DNA from 3 places in the Pseudomonas chaetocerotis genome. Region 1 is predicted to be linked to each of the others. Evidence: predicted binding sites of a transcription regulator. Region 1 holds the regulator's gene; each other region holds the start of a gene.
The links. Region 1 encodes FliA, which starts transcription of late flagellar genes. Its sites were predicted from a motif close to CTAAAGTTTNNNNNNNNNNNGCCGNTAA; they were not measured.
Positions count from the first base shown of each region.

Region 2: a site for FliA is predicted at 1,248-1,275, ahead of H3221_RS26015 (methyl-accepting chemotaxis protein). Genes of this name have one in related genera too.
Region 3: a site for FliA is predicted at 2,945-2,972, ahead of H3221_RS23860 (methyl-accepting chemotaxis protein). Genes of this name have one in related genera too.

Region 1 is NZ_JACFYX020000007.1:232,058-237,375, forward strand. Features, by position in the region: gene H3221_RS14555 (chemotaxis protein CheA) at 1-953, opposite strand, end outside; gene H3221_RS14560 (protein phosphatase CheZ) at 967-1,755, opposite strand; gene H3221_RS14565 (chemotaxis response regulator CheY) at 1,775-2,149, opposite strand; gene fliA (RNA polymerase sigma factor FliA) at 2,249-2,995, opposite strand; gene fleN (flagellar synthesis regulator FleN) at 2,992-3,822, opposite strand; gene flhF (flagellar biosynthesis protein FlhF) at 3,935-5,245, opposite strand; gene flhA (flagellar biosynthesis protein FlhA) at 5,257-5,318, opposite strand, start outside.
Region 2 is NZ_JACFYX020000013.1:66,063-71,380, forward strand. Features, by position in the region: gene H3221_RS26015 (methyl-accepting chemotaxis protein) at 1-1,158, opposite strand, end outside; partial or broken gene H3221_RS25955 (LTA synthase family protein) at 1,542-1,723, opposite strand; yybP-ykoY riboswitch at 1,966-2,122, shown strand; gene H3221_RS20860 (sodium:calcium antiporter) at 2,173-3,174, shown strand; gene H3221_RS20865 (response regulator transcription factor) at 3,839-4,522, shown strand; gene H3221_RS20870 (sensor histidine kinase) at 4,512-5,318, shown strand, end outside.
Region 3 is NZ_JACFYX020000017.1:105,016-110,333, forward strand. Features, by position in the region: gene pnuC (nicotinamide riboside transporter PnuC) at 1-533, opposite strand, end outside; gene H3221_RS23855 (hypothetical protein) at 584-1,198, opposite strand; gene H3221_RS23860 (methyl-accepting chemotaxis protein) at 1,206-2,840, opposite strand; gene H3221_RS23865 (undecaprenyl-diphosphate phosphatase) at 3,092-3,922, shown strand; gene H3221_RS23870 (DUF1294 domain-containing protein) at 3,919-4,641, shown strand; gene H3221_RS23875 (MmcQ/YjbR family DNA-binding protein) at 4,627-4,980, opposite strand; gene H3221_RS23880 (diguanylate cyclase domain-containing protein) at 5,192-5,318, shown strand, end outside.

The sequences.
Region 1 (5,318 bases):
GCGGCCTTGGGCGCTGCTGCAGGTTTAGCCGCAGCGGTAGGCGCGGGCGCCGGCTCAGCGGGCGGCACGAACTTGCCCTTGCCGTGCAATTGATCGAGCAGCGACTCGAACTCGTCGTCGGTGATCTCATCACCCGCCGGAGCGGGCGCTGCAGCTACGGCTGCAACCGGAGCAGCGGCTTCGGCCGTGGCCGAGAACTGGCCCTTGCCATGCAGTTGATCGAGCAGCGCTTCGAATTCATCGTCGGTGATGTCATCGCCTGCCGGTGCGCCAGCAGGCGCAGAAGCGACTACCGCAGCGGCGTGCGTTTCGACCGTACCGGCGAACTGGCCTTTGCCGTGCAACTGATCGAGCAGCGACTCGAACTCGTCATCGGTGATCTCGTCGCTGGCACTGGCCTGCGCACTCGGGGCGGCAGCCGGCGCTTCACCCAACGCGTCGAGCAGTTGCTCGAATTCGCTGTCGGTGATGTCGCCTGCGGGGGCGGACGACGCGGCCGGCTGAGGCGCCGGAGCGGGTTCCGGCTCGGCCTGCTGCTCGGGCTCAGGAGCCGCCTCGGCGCCGCCCGGTTCGGCCAGGCGCGCCAGTGCCGCCAGAAGCTCAGGCGACGCGGGCGTGGGCTCGCGACGCTCACGCACCTCGCCAAACATGCCATTGACTGCATCAAGAGCCTCGAGCACCACATCCATCAGCTCCGAATCGACGCGACGCTCACCCTTGCGCAGGATGTCGAAGACGTTTTCGGCGATATGGCAGCACTCCACCAGCTCGTTGAGCTGGAGGAAACCCGCTCCGCCCTTGACGGTATGAAAACCGCGAAAGATGGCGTTGAGCAGGTTCATGTCGTCCGGTCGGCTTTCCAGCTCGACTAACTGTTCGGACAACTGTTCGAGAATCTCGCCGGCCTCTACCAGGAAATCCTGGAGGATCTCTTCATCGGCGCCGAAGCTCATATTTGTGTGCTCCTTAGAACCCTAGACTGGACAGCAGGTCGTCGACATCGTCTTGGCTGGAGGCGACGTCATCACGCTTATCGGCATGAATCTGCGGACCTTCACCCCGCGATGGCTCTTTTGATTTTTCCTGTTCGGTACGCAGCGCTTCGTGATCGTGCTGAATACCGGCAAAACGGTCGACCTGGCTGGCCATGAGCATCAGCTTGAGCAGATTGCTTTCCACTTCGGTCACCAGTTGGGTGACACGTTTGATCACCTGGCCGGTGAGATCCTGATAGTCCTGCGCGAGCAGAATGTCGTTGAGGTGGCCGGAGAGCTTTACGCCATCTCGCTCACTGCGGGCGAGGAACAGCTCGACACGCTTGGCCAGCTCACGAAAACCGTCAGCCCCGATTTCGCGGCGCATGAAACGGCCCCATTCGGCGCTGAGGCTCTGCGCTTCGTCACTGAGGTCGTTGACCAGCGGCGCACTCTGCTCGACCAGATCCATGGTCCGGTTGGCGGCCTTCTCGGTCATGGTCACGACGTAGTTCAGACGCTCGGTCGCGTCGGCGATCTGCGACAGCTCCTGGGCATGAGGCATGCGCGGATCGAGTTGAAAATTGACAATGGCGTTGTGCAGTTCACGGGTCAGTTTGCCGACCTCATGATACAGCCCGCGATCACGGACCTTGTTCAGCTCGTTGATCAGTTGCACCGCAGCGCCGAAGTTACCCTGTTCAAGGCTATCGACCAGATCGCGGGCATTGTTTTTCAGGGTCGACTCGAGGTCACCCAGCGTGGAGTCATCGTGTTCCATAGCACCCTCGCGGCTGACATCAGCCGTTGACCCGCTCGAAGATCTTCTCGATCTTTTCCTTCAACACCTGAGCGGTGAAGGGTTTGACCACGTAGCCATTCACACCGGCCTGGGCCGCCTCGATGATCTGATCGCGCTTGGCTTCAGCGGTCACCATCAGCACCGGCAGGTGCTTGAGGCGCTCGTCGGCACGTACGGCACGCAGCAGATCGATGCCGGTCATGCCGGGCATGTTCCAGTCGGTCACCAGAAAGTCGAAGCTGCCGCTTTGCAGCATCGGTAGCGCCGAGGTGCCGTCATCGGCTTCCGCGGTGTTGGTGAAACCCAAGTCCCGCAAGAGGTTCTTGATGATCCGTCGCATCGTCGAGAAATCGTCAACGATGAGGATTTTCATGTTCTTGTCCAAGTCGACCTCCGTACAGTCCCAAACGTATTGCGCTTGCAACTACGTCCTTTAATCATGAAACCGTTTGCGCCTTCGAGTACACCGCGTTCAGGCAGCACGCCATTCACTCAGCCGCGAGCGCAAACGCGCTGCGCACTGGCTGTGCAACTGACTCACGCGTGACTCGCTAACCCCCAGCACTTCACCGATTTCCTTCAAGTTCAGTTCTTCATCGTAATACAGCGCCAGCACCAGACGTTCGCGCTCCGGCAAGCCAGCGATGGCATCGGCCAACGCCGCCTGGAAGCGTTCGTCTTCGAGGTCCCGCGAAGGTTCGAGGTGAGAGTGTCCGGCGTCTTCGTGCAACCCGCCATGCTCGCCGTCCTGCAGCAGGTCGTCGAAGCTGAACAGGCGGCTGCCCAAAGTGTCGCCAAGAATGCCGTAGTAATCCTCCAGACTCAATTGGAGTTCGGCCGCAACCTCGTGATCTTTAGCGTCACGTCCGGTTCTTGCCTCAACGACACGAATGGCATCGCTGACCATACGGCTGTTGCGGTGTACCGAACGCGGCGCCCAATCACCCTTGCGCACCTCATCGAGCATGGAGCCGCGAATACGGATACCCGCGAAAGTCTCGAAACTGGCGCCTTTGCCGGAGTCGTATTTGCGCGAGGCTTCGAGCAGGCCGATCATGCCGGCCTGGATAAGATCGTCGACCTGCACGCTAGCCGGCAGACGGGCCAGCAAGTGGTAGGCGATACGCTTGACCAGAGGCGCATAGCGCTCGATCAGCTGGTGCTGGGAGTCCTGCGCCTGAGCCTTGTTGTACATACGAAGTCCAGAGGCTGCTGTCATACGGCCGAGTCTGCGGTCGGTTGTTGCACCAGACGCTCGACGAAAAACTCCAGATGACCACGGGGATTGGCCGGTAACGGCCAGGTATCTACCTTCTGAGCTATCGCCTTGAACGCCAGGGCGCACTTGGATCGAGGGAAGGCTTCATAGACGGCGCGCTGCTTCTGCACGGCCTTGCGCACGCACTCATCGTAGGGCACGGCACCGACATACTGCAGGGCGACATCGAGGAAACGATCCGTCACCTTGGTCAGCTTAGCAAAGAGATTGCGTCCTTCCTGCGGGCTGTGAGCCATATTGGCCAGTACGCGGAAGCGGCTGATGCCATGATCGCGATTGAGCAGTTTGATCAGCGCGTAGGCGTCGGTAATCGAGGTGGGCTCATCGCAGACCACCACAAGGATCTCCTGCGCGGCACGCACGAAGCTGACCACCGCATCGCCGATACCGGCGGCGGTGTCGATCACCAGCACGTCAAGATTTTCGCTGATGTCACTGAACGCCTGGATCAACCCGGCGTGCTGCATCGGCGTGAGGCTGACCATGCTCTGCGTACCGGAGGCAGCCGGCACGATGCGCACGCCGCCCGGCCCCTGCAGCAGAACATCGCGCAGATCGCATTCGCCTGCGATGACATCGGCCAGGGTGCGCTTGGGCGTCAGGCCCAACAGAACATCGACGTTGGCCAAGCCAAGGTCAGCGTCCATCAACATCACCCGACGGCCGAGATCGGCCAGGGCCATGGACAGATTGACCGACACATTGGTCTTGCCGACGCCACCCTTGCCGCCAGTCACCGCAATCACCTGTACGGGATGCATACCCATGTTCTTTCTACACCTTGTCTAACTTCGACTTGGCCCCACAGGCCGTTGAAAAACACCTGTCGGGCCGTTCACTCCCGCACCATGTGCGAGAGGGTGCAACAATTTCGCTACTTCAGCCGGCCCGCTTGGCCGGATTGTGATAAAGGCCGGCGAACAACTGCGCCATGGCGTCTTCACTCGGCTCCTCGGCAGCCTGCAGCCCTACGGCACGGCTGACCAACTGGTGACTACGCGGCACGTGCAGATCATCCGGAATCCGCGGCCCGTCCGTCACATAGGCTACCGGCAGTTGCTGGCCTATAGCCAGACCTAAAACCTCACCCAGACTCGCGGCTTCGTCCAACTTCGTCAGTATGCAGCCTGAAAGGCCACAACGCTTGTAACTATGGTAGGCGGCCTTGAGCACTTGGCTCTGACTTGTTGCGGCCAGTACCAGATAATTCTTCGCCTTGATCCGTGCCGAGGCCAGGCTTTCCAACTGCAGACGCAGCGCCGGATCGTTGCCTGGCAGGCCAGCGGTATCGACCAGCACCACGCGCTTCTTGGCCAGCGGCGCCAAAGCCTGCAGCAGAGACTGACCAGGGTCGATCTGAGTCACCGACACACCGAGGATGCGCCCCAGGGTCTTGAGCTGCTCCTGCGCGCCAATACGGAAGCTGTCCATGCTCACCAGAGCGACCTGTTGTGCGCCGTACTTAAGCACATAACGCGCAGCCAGCTTGGCCAGGGTAGTGGTCTTGCCCATGCCGGCCGGACCGACCAGGGCGATCACACCACCCTCTTCCAACGGCTCGACCTTGGGTGTAGTGATCGCGTGAGCCAGATGCGCCAGCAGCATGCGCCAGGCCTGACGCGGCTCGGCAACGCCGGCCACTTTGCTCAGCAACGCCTGCGACAGTTCGGCAGACAGCCCCATGCGCTGCAGGCGACGCCATAGGTTGGCCTGCTGCGGGCGGCGATTTTGCAGCTGCCCCCAGGCGATGGAACCCAGCTGTACTTCGATCAACTCACGCAAGCCGTGCAGCTCGAAACGCATGGCTTCCAGTGCACGCGGGTCGACCGCAGGCGCAGCCGATACAGGGGCCTCGACCGGGCGCTGCGGCTTGACCAGGGTCGCCGGCAGCTCGGGCGCCAGCAACGACTCATTGGCGAACAGTTGGCGGTCCTTGCCGGCATCCTGCTCGGCACGCGTGGTCAGCTCAGCCTGAGCGCTGGCGATGCGCGCCTGGGTCTTGCGCAGCTCGGCTTCCAGCGCCGGGTTCGGGCGCACCGGCATCGGCGCCTGATAATCCAGCGCTGCAGTCAGCTCGACACCACCGGCGACACGGCGATTGCCGATGATCGAGGCGTCGGCGCCCAATTCGTCACGCACCAGTTTCATGGCGGTTCGCATATCGGCGGCGAAGAAGCGTTTAACCTGCATGACCCTTTACCTCAGTTCTGGCCAACCGTAGCGACTATGGTGACCTGCTTGTTGTCCGGAATTTCCTGGTAGG
Region 2 (5,318 bases), on a different contig from region 1:
GTTAGTCTGCTCGGCGATGGAGCGGATCACGTCAAGCACCTTGCTGATCTCACGAACCCGCTCGGCCAACTTCTCGACCTCACCCGCAGTGCCGTTTACATCATCGGCCAGCTGACTGATCGAGCTCACGGTCTGGCGTACCTGCTCGCGCCCCTGCAGCGCCGTAGCATTGGATTCACGTGACGCCTCGGAGGTGCTGACGGCATTGCGAGCGACCTCTTCGACTGCAGCAGTCATTTCGTTGACTGCCGTAGCGGCCTGCTCGATCTCGGTGTTCTGCTGATGCAGGCCGCGAGTCGAATCTTCGGTCACTGCATGCAGTTCTTCGGATGCCGACGCCAGCTGATTGGACGAATCAGCGATGCTCTGGATGGTGCCGCGCAGGCTCTGCTGCATGCTTTTCAGGGCGCTGAGCAAACGCGCGGGCTCATCGCTACCTTCAGCATGAATCGTCTGGGTCAGGTCACCCGATGCCACCACCTCGGCCACCCGCACAGCTTCGGTCAGCGGCGCGACGATACTGCGCGTCAACAGCATCGCCAGCACGACGGTAGCCAGAGTCGCCAGAACCATCATGGCGATGACCCAGATACGTGCCGACTCCGCCACCTGCCTGGAAGATTCGCCTGCCGCCACAGCGCTCACACGGTTCATCTCGATCAGTTTGCCGAGGCCCTGCATCATGGCATCGGCGTGTTGATTGAGCACGCCGCCAGCCACCTCGATGGCAGTATCGAAATCACCCTGGCGTAGGGACTCCACGATTCGAGTCTGCTCCTGCAAGTAAGCCGCCTCGGAGCGCTTGAACTCGTCGTAGATGCCGCGCTCCTCGGTGCTGGAAATCAGTTGTTCATAGGCCTCCTGGCTCTTGGCAAGGGATGCGCGCACGTCCTCAACCAGTCGAAGATTGGCCTGCACCTGGGCCGAATCGCGATTAAGCATCGAACGCAAGGTAATGGCACGCAACCGCAAGATATTCTTGGACACATCGCCAATGGCCAAGACGCTTGGCAGCCAATTCTCGTTGATTTCGTCGGACTGCTCGCGCATTTCACCCATCTGCATCAATGAAAAGATTCCAAGCAACACGACCAGCAAAGCGACAACCCCAAACCCCAGCGCCGCCCGTGGGGCGATAGAAAGATTACGCAGCGACATGTTTGCAACTCCTGTTACGCGCAAAAATCGGAGAACCCCCAGCCATACCTGGCAGAGAATCGAGTGAGATGGCGCTAATCCCTGATCGCATATCGGCCATGTGCTCGTGCACTTTATGAGAAAAAAGAAAATAGGCTACCGGTGCATTGCCGTGACGAATGCCAGCACGGCATGCCGGCACCATTGCCCATCGCGCCACTGCGCCTGCCAGCTGGTAGTACGCTACACGTCCTGACACCGCCTAAACCCTCCCTCAAAACGAGGACTACAGAGTGGCTCAAGCGTGTAACGTGCTACATCCTTATCGCGGTGGTCTGGTGGCCTGGCTGTCGAGCGTCCGCGACTGCAACCGCCCAGAAGTCGTCGACTAAGTCCTGAATGCCCCCTTGGTAGTAGGTGATGTCGCGACACTGCGCCGCGGGGGATCGCTGCCATCCACCCGCCACTCACGGCCCAGGCGCCAGGCATCATCGTGGCGCCTCTTGCCCTGGTGCGGGCTGAGAATCGCCAGGTTCTGCCCGTCAAACAGCGCCAGGCGTTGGTAGTTTCCGAACGGCGCACGGCCAGTATCGACGAACTGGATGCGGAGGTGCTCGACATGCCGATGCCGCCCACTACTGTCCAGAGCGCCAAGCTCGATACCGTGATGAGCATCAACTTCGGTCCTGGTGGCACCAATGCCCCTGGCCCTCAAGCGTTGGCCCCGGGCAGGTGATCTGATCCGCCAGGCTTTATGCATGCTGACGGCGCCTGTAGGCATCATTGCCGTTGATGCAGGAAAGAAAGCGACTTCGCTGCTACACTGCGTGTCCTGTCATTGGGGAGTAGCTATTCCCGGCACTGCGCCGGGGGGTTCACGTCAACAAACTTGAGGCGCATGCCTCATGGCGTGTACAGCCTCTGCATCCGTGTAGAGCGCCAGGCGAGACCTTTGGCCACACTGCGCTTGCCTGCCGGGCGAGCCGCGGTGTTGTGCCAAATGGTTCATTCGCTCGCCCGGCCGGATTCTGTTCAATGCTCCTCACACTTTTCATATTTTTCTTCTCGGCCGCGACCATCTACGTGGCATGCGAGTACTTCGTCAATGGCATCGAATGGGTTGGTAGGCGCCTGAATCTCGGTGCGACAGCCGTAGGCTCGGTACTGGCCGCATTCGGCACAGCCCTGCCGGAAAGCGCGGTCACCTTGATGGCCGTGGTTTTTGGCACTACGGCAGAACAAAAGGACATCGGTGTAGGCGCCGCCATGGGTGGCCCGCTGGTTCTTGCAACGCTCGGATACGCCGTTGTCGGCCTGGCGTTGCTGTTCAATCACCGTCGTCTGGCTCGGGACACCTACGCCGTACACGTCGATTACGCACGCTTGAGCCGCGACCAGATGGCGTTTCTCGCGGTATTCGCGCTGAAGGTCGCACTGGGGCTTGTGGCCTTCGTGATCAAGCCCTGGCTGGGTGTCGTCTTTCTCGTGGTCTATGCGCTCTACGTCTGGCGTGAGATTCACCAGAGTGATACGGCCTTCGAAGAGGAAACCATCGAGGCCCTGCGAATTCGCCCCAATCTTGCCGAGCCTTCCCTGTTCTGGGCCTTGCTGCAAGTCATGCTGGCAATGGCTGTGATCGGCGTTGCCTCACATACCTTCGTGAGTCAACTTGAAGTGCTCGGCAGCGCGCTGAACTGGCCTCCTCACCTCGTAGCGCTGCTACTGAGTCCGGTGGCAACCGAGCTGCCGGAGGTGATGAACGCGCTGATCTGGGTACGCCAGGGCAAGGAGCGTCTCGCGCTGGCGAACATTTCCGGTGCCATGATGATTCAAGCCACGCTGCCCAGTGCGCTGGGCATTTTCTTTACCCCTTGGTTGTTCGACAGCACCTTGCTGGCTTCCGGCATCATCACGATGCTGGCCATTGCCTGGCTATGCCTGCTGTTTCGACGTGGCGCCGTGGATAGCCGTACCCTTGCCGCAACCGGCGCCCTGTATGGCCTGTTCGTGCTTCTGATTGCCTGCTGGTTGATCTGACCAACGGCAGCGGTGCCTCTGAGCTGTATGCGATTTGGATGCATCGCTGAGGCATTCGCTCAGCGCCTGCGACTTGCTCCAACCCCGTTCGCTCACGTGATACAACGCGGTGGTTGCTCACGGTGCGCACCCCCAACTGCTGCAAGTGCGACACGAGCAGCGCGCGGGCGCCAGTCACGCAAGACCAAGAATAGCGTCAGCCAGGAGAGTACCGCCGACGCCGGCAACGCCCGGGACGATCCGTTGCCGGCACGTACCCAACAGCGGCGTGAGCGGTGAAGAACACCACCAGCACGCTGACTGCAACGACGCCGACCAGCATGCGCGGGTAACCGCGACCGCGCCACAGCCAAACCGGGCACAGCAACAGTTACAGCTTCATGGGATGGCGGCGTAGACCCGGCATCTCAGGTCATAGACCATGCCGACGCCGCACTGGCCGAACAGGGTCACATTGACGTCCTCCAGCTGACGGAGCAGGAGCACGCACATGTCAGTTGGAAGATCGCCAGCCGGGCCAACAGAATAACCGAAGGTAATGAAGTTGCGCGTAACCGAGCCGAGGCATCGTATGATCCTTGTAGGATGAACGAGCCGAAGTCTGCGCCGTGGGCCGTTCGTCAAAGCCGTTTGAAGACTTCGTCAACCCCGGGACTATTCGCCGATGCGCATTCTGGTCATCGAAGACAACCGAGACATCCTCGCCAACGTGCTCGACTACCTGCAGCTCAAGGGCTTCAGCGTCGACTGCGCGCAGGACGGCCTGAGTGGACTACACCTGGCCAGCAGCGGCCATTACGACCTGATCGTGCTGGACATCATGCTGCCCGGCATCGATGGCTACCAGGTGTGCAAGCGCCTGCGCGAGGACGGCCGCAACGAGGTGCCGATCCTCATGCTTACCGCCCGAGATGCGCTGGACGACCGCCTGCAGGGCCTCAACGCCGGCGCCGACGACTACCTGATCAAACCGTTCGCGCTGTCCGAGTTGGTGGCGCGGATCGAGGCGATCCTGCGCCGCAGCCGTGGCAGCCGCAAACGCCAACTGCAGGTCGCCGACCTCAGCTACGACCTCGACACCTTGCACGTCAGCCGCGCCGGTCAGCCGCTCAAGCTCAACCCTCTGGGCCTAAAGCTGCTGGCGATCCTCATGCAGCGCAGCCCGGCCGTGGTGCGGCGCGAGGCGTTGGAGGAATCCCTGTGGGGTGACGACTGCCCGGACAGCGACAGCCTGCGCAGCCACATCCACCAACTGCGCCAGGTGCTCGACAAGCCTTTCCCCACTGCCCTGCTGCACACCATTCATGGTGTAGGTTATCGCCTGGCGGAGAGAGCCGATGCTGTCTAAGCAGCCGTTCGAGCGACGTATTCTGATCGCCTTCTTGCTGATGACCACGGTGGTCAGCGGTCTGTTTTCGCTGAGCATCGTTGGAGTCGTGCATTTCATTGAAGAGCACTTGGTTTCAATGCAAATGGAGCGCGAGTTAAGCGGTGTCCTCTTACAAGATATGAAAACGGGTTCTGCTCCCAGGCTCGATAGTAGTACGCGATTCTTTTCTTCTCAGTTCCCGGAGTACGCAATACCAGATGAGTATCAACACCTTCCTGAGGGCTTCAATGAAATCGTGAGCGGGGATGACGCTTTCTATGTATTTGTAGAAGAGAGCAACGGCCATACTCATGTGCTGGTGCAAGAGCAGGATGAATTCGAAGCCCGCGAGAACGCGCTGTTCAACGTGGTGCTGGCAGGTTTTCTACTCACCGTGATCGCCGCCTGGGGCCTGGGCTTGATGATGGCACGCAAGGTCATGGCGCCGATCAGCCGCCTGGCCCAGCAGGTGCGTCATCGTGACCAGCTGCACCCACTGGCGCCCCCCATGGCGCCGGATTACCTCGACGATGAGATCGGCCAGCTGGCCTCAGCCTTCGATAGCACACTGGGCCAGGTGCGTCAGTCCCTGGAGCGCGAGCGGCTGTTCACCAGCGATGTCAGCCACGAGCTGCGCACACCTCTGATGGTCATCGCCACCTCCTGCGAGCTGCTCGCCGAAGCGCCCCTGGAACCACGCGAGAAGGAGCAGGTGGCGCGCATCGCCCGCGCCAGTGAGGAAATGCGCGAGCTGGTGCAGACCTTCCTGCAGTTG
Region 3 (5,318 bases), on a different contig from region 1:
CTCAGCCAACCGCTGACGGCCAAAGCGGTGAAGGCAGCGTAGAGACCCGCAGTCAGATACAGCTCGCTATAGAGGAAGAAGGCCACGTAGCAGAGGTCGACGATTACCCAAAGCCCCCAGCATTGCAGGCGTTTCTGCGCCATCCACAATTGTGCGACCAGGCTGAATGCGGTCAGCGCCGAATCCAGCCAGGGCGAGCTGGCGTCGGTGTAGGTCGCCATGAGATAGCCGAGCAGCCCGCTACCGAGCGCGCCGATCAGTAGCCCAGTCAGGACTGCGACCGCGCTCAGGCGGCTGACATTGCGCCCATCGTGGCGTTCGCCGCCACGGGTCCACTGCCACCAGCCGTAGAGCTGCAGCGCAGCGAATAACAGTTGCAGGAGCAGGTTGGAATACAGCCGCCAGTCATGGAACAGCCAGGCGTAGAGCAACACCATGATCAGGCCGATGGGCCAGCACCAGGGGTTCTGTCTGACGGTCAGCCAGACGGCGACGATGCCGAGCCCGGCGGCAACGAGTTCGAGCCAGGACATCCGGCGCCCTCAGATAAGGAAAGGGTGGCGATTGTACTGATGCAGGCGACTCAGCACACCAGGCTGTCGGCTTGTCGATAGAGCATCAGCAGCTTGCGGGTGATGGTTTGCTGGATGTCGTCGCGCTCGAAGCTCGACAATCGCTCCAGACGTGCCAGTTGCAGGCGATGCAGGTGGATATAGGGCATCTGCTGGTCGAATTCGCGCAGATCGCCCTTCATCAATACCGGCAAGAACAGATCACCAATTTTCTTCTGGTTGCTGATGATCTGCGCCAGTGCCGGTTTGAAGGGCATGGTCTTGGGCGCCGGCCCACCATCCTTGATCTGGGTGCTGAGCAAGAGCCCCGGCTTGCCCATGACCTTGCCCGGCAACACGCACAGGCCAGTCTTGCGGATGGCCTGGCTATCGATGCCGTGCAGGGTGTCGTGGAAGGCGTAGGGGTTGGGCAGCACCACCATCTTGCGCCCGAGATCGGTGGGGAAGTGCAGGCTGTAGTTGGTGTACAACTGCCCCACCGATTCGGAATAGACGCACAGGCGATTCTCGAACAGCTTGATGAAACGCTCGGCCAGCTCGCGGCGGGCCATGCTGTCCAGGTCCCAGATCAGGTCCTGGTTCTGTGGCCGACTAAAATCGACCTCCTGATGTTGCATGCTGCTCATGTCCATCTCATACGCGGAACTGCCCAAGCAGACGATTGAGCTGGTCGGCCAGCTGTTTCAGGTGCTGACTGGCCGCGCTCGACTGCTCGGCAGCCTCGGCGGTGTTGTGGGCCAGCGCTGCCGTCTGCGTGACGTTCTGATTGATGTCTTCCACCACGTGAGATTGTTGCAGGGTGGCGCTGGCGATCGAGGCGTTGAGCCCGGTCAGGTTGCGCAGCGATTGGGCGATCTGGGCGAGGCTCTCGCCAGCCTGGCTGGCCTGCTCCACGGTCAGTTGGGAAGCGCGGCTGCTTTCGTTGATCACCTTGACGGCGGCTTCGGAGTTGCCTTGCAGGCGCTCGATCATGCCCTGAATTTCGGCGGTGGACGTTTGCGTCCGCTGCGCCAGAAGCCTCACTTCGTCAGCGACCACGGCGAAACCACGGCCCTGCTCACCGGCGCGGGCAGCCTCGATGGCGGCGTTGAGAGCGAGCAGGTTGGTTTGCTCGGCGATGGAGCGGATCACCTCGAGCACGCTGCCGATCTGCGTGCTCTCGCTGGCCAGTGATTGAATCACCTCGACAGCCTTGTCGATGGTGCTCGACAACTGATCGATCTGGCGCAGGCTCGCTTCGATGTTTTGCTGGCCCTGGCTGGCCTGGTCCTCGGCGGTATGCATCTCGCTGGAAGCGTGCTCGGCGTTCTTCGCCACGTCCTGCACGCCGTAGGTCACCTCGTTGACAGCGGTCGCCACCAGCTCCATCTGCTGCGCCTGTTGCTGGCTGTGGCGCTGCGCTTCGCTGGAGATGTCGCCAAGCGAGCGGGCGGCCTGGTCGAGCGACCCCGCCGAATCGAGCATCTGCCGGATCACATGGCGCAGCTTCGCGGTAAAGGCATTGAAATAGGTCGCCAGGGCGGTCAATTCGTCACGCCCGTGGGTGTCGAGAGTGCGGGTCAGGTCGCCTTCGCCGCTGGAAATGCTGGCCATGGCGCCCACGGCTGCCTGCAACGGCTGCACGATGCTGCGAGTGATCAGCACCACCAGTCCAGTCAGGAGCAGGGCGATCAGCAGGCCGATGCTCATGGCTTTAACCGCCTGGGCCCTGAACTCCACCTGCACGTCATCGACATAGACGCCGGAGCCGATGATCCAGCCCCAGGGCTGGAACAGTTCGACGTAGGAGATTTTCGGTACCGGGTCAGTGGCGCCGGGTTTCGGCCAGCGGTAGTCGACCTGGCCGGCCCCCTGGCTACGGGTGATGGCGACCATCTCATTGAACAGCGCCTTGCCGTCCGGATCCTTGAAGCCGGAAAGATTCTGGCCCTCTAGCTTGGCATTCATCGGGTGCATGAGCATGACCGGGGTCTGGTCGTTGATCCAGAAGTACTCCTGGCCGTCGTAGCGCAAACCGCGCACCGTCTCCATGGCCTGCTTCTGCGCTTCTTCGCGGCTCAGGCTGCCGGCGCTTTCCAGGCTGTGGAAATGCTTGAGAATACCGGCCGCACTCTGCACCACATGCTCGGTCTTTTCCGATTTGCCGGCGTAAAGATCGGTTTGGATCTGGCGCAGCATGTAAGCGCCCTGCAAGATCAGCGTCAGAATGGCCAGCGCCAGGATCAGCCATAGACGGCGGCTGATGGGAAGACTACGTAAGCTGTTCATGGACGAATTCCTGATTGTTGTAATTGTCGGCTTCAGGGCCGCCTCGAAGGGCGCAGAGCAATACTGTCACATCGAGGCATTATTCACTCTAGTTGTCTGATAGCATTTCGGCAGCCCGGCGCAGAACCTGAATGAGTACCGGGCTAGACCGTTGCAAGGAACCTCCATGACGGTTTTGTGTCCCAGGGCCGGGGCCATGCTCCACGTTCTGAGTTTTACGCGTAGGTAGTTGCCGCGCTTTGGGGGATTTGATGGATTTATGGGTGGCCTTTCAGGCCCTGATTCTGGGCATAGTGGAAGGCCTGACCGAGTTCTTGCCGATTTCCAGCACCGGGCACCTGATCGTGGTTGGTGATTTGCTGGGGTTCAATGGCGAGAAGGCGACGGCGTTCAAGATCATCATCCAGCTTGGCGCCATCCTGGCCGTTATCTGGGAGTTTCGAGCCAAGGTGCTCGGTGTCGTAATCGGCTTGCCCAGCGACCCGAACGCGCAGCGTTTCACCTTCAACCTGCTGCTGGCATTCATTCCTGCGGTGATTTTCGGCCTGGCCTTCGCCGATCTGATCGAGCATTGGTTGTTCAATCCGATCACGGTCGCCATGGCGTTGATCATTGGCGGCATCATCATGCTCTGGGCAGAGAAGCGCGAACACGCGATCAAGGCCGAAACGGTCGACGACATGACCTGGAAGCTGGCGCTGAAGGTTGGCTTTGCGCAATGTCTGGCGCTGATTCCGGGTACGTCCCGTTCGGGTGCCACCATCATCGGCGGCCTGGTATTCGGTTTGTCGCGCAAGGCGGCGACCGAGTTCTCCTTCTTCCTGGCCATGCCGACCATGGTCGCCGCTACGGTCTATTCGCTGGTCAAGTACCGCGACATCCTGCAGATGAGTGACTTGCCGATCTTCGCCATCGGTTTCATCAGCACCTTCATCGTTGCAATGATCACCGTGCGCGCGCTGCTCAAGTTCATCACCAGCCACAGCTACGCGGTGTTCGCCTGGTACCGCATCGCCTTCGGTCTGGTGATTCTCGCTACCTGGCAGTTGCACCTGATCGACTGGAGCACGGCGCAGCCGTGATGGGTAACGAGCGCAAGGGGCGCCTGAAAAGCTGGGATGATGCCAAGGGTTTTGGTTTCATCCAGCCGCTCAATGGTGGCGCTGATGTCTTTGCGCACATCTCAGTGATGCGCGGTGATCGCCGCCCGCTGCCGGGCGACGAGGTGCTGTTCATCGAAGGACGTGACGAGCGAGGGCGGCCACGCGCCGAGCATTTGCGCCTGGCTGGCGAGCTCAGCCTCGATCACCAGGCGATCCGGCGCAAACCGAAAACCCCCGGCAAGGCTGTTCCTGCAGCACGCAAGGCTGCTGCCAAACCCGCACTGCGGTCATCCACTCAAGGCTCCATCCACAACTTCTCCAGCAAGGCTGTGGTGCTCGCGTTGCTCTGCGTCCTGCCATTGCTCGGCGCCGTAACTCTGTTCGGCAAGGGGGGGTGGTGGGTATTACCGCTCTATCTGCTGGCCAGCCTGCTGAGTTTCCTGCAGTACTGGCTGGATAAACGCAGTGCCCAGACGGGTGACCGACGCACAGCGGAAAATACGCTGCATCTGGTCGAGCTGGCGGGTGGCTGGCCAGGTGCGCTGATCGCTCAGCAGATGTTCCGGCACAAGACGCGCAAGGCGTCCTATCAGGCCGTTTTCTGGCTGATCGTCGCAGTTCATCAGCTGTTCTGGATCGATCTGCTGTTGCTCGACGGCATCTACGTCGCCCGCCACATACCCTTATTCGTCCAGTAGCAGGCCAGGTTGCAGGCGCTTGGGCAGGCGGCGCACCACCAGTTGATGCGAGCGAGTCAATAGTTGGCGCAGCTCATCGTCGCCCAGCGGCGGCCGGTGAGCGTTCATGCTGATCCAGTAGGCACGAGCCAGGTATGGGGCAGGGCGGATGCCAGGTCGGTCTACATGACCGAGAAACAGGTCGTTATCGACCTTGAAGGCCAGGTCCTCGCCAAGAAAATCGAGAATGGCGAACATCTTGTTGCCCGCCACCGAAAACACCCGGTTGCTACCCCATTTGAGGTCTTCGCGGGCGCCGGGCAAGGCGAGGCAGAAGGCGGCGATCTGATCCGGCGTCATAGTGGGTCTCCTTGCCTGTTTTGAGTGTCCAGGGTGACAGCTTGGGCTGGCCATTAAAGGTTCCTGGCTTTTTGGCATCTATTAAGCTTGTGTTGAAGCCTTAAGGTCTCTGATCATGCGCTGACCAGATCTCGGTCCGCGCTGCCCTCGAAATGTGCTCATGAATCGCCGACATCGTCTTCGGTTAATCCGCTGGTTGTTGTTGAGTTCGATGATCTGCTCGCTTGGCGCGTGGGCAGAAGATCGTGTACTCGATAGCGCACAGCTGAAAGAGGAGCCTTTGTCACTGACGACATGGGTAGGGCTCCTGGAGGATTCTACTCGTACACTGACGATCG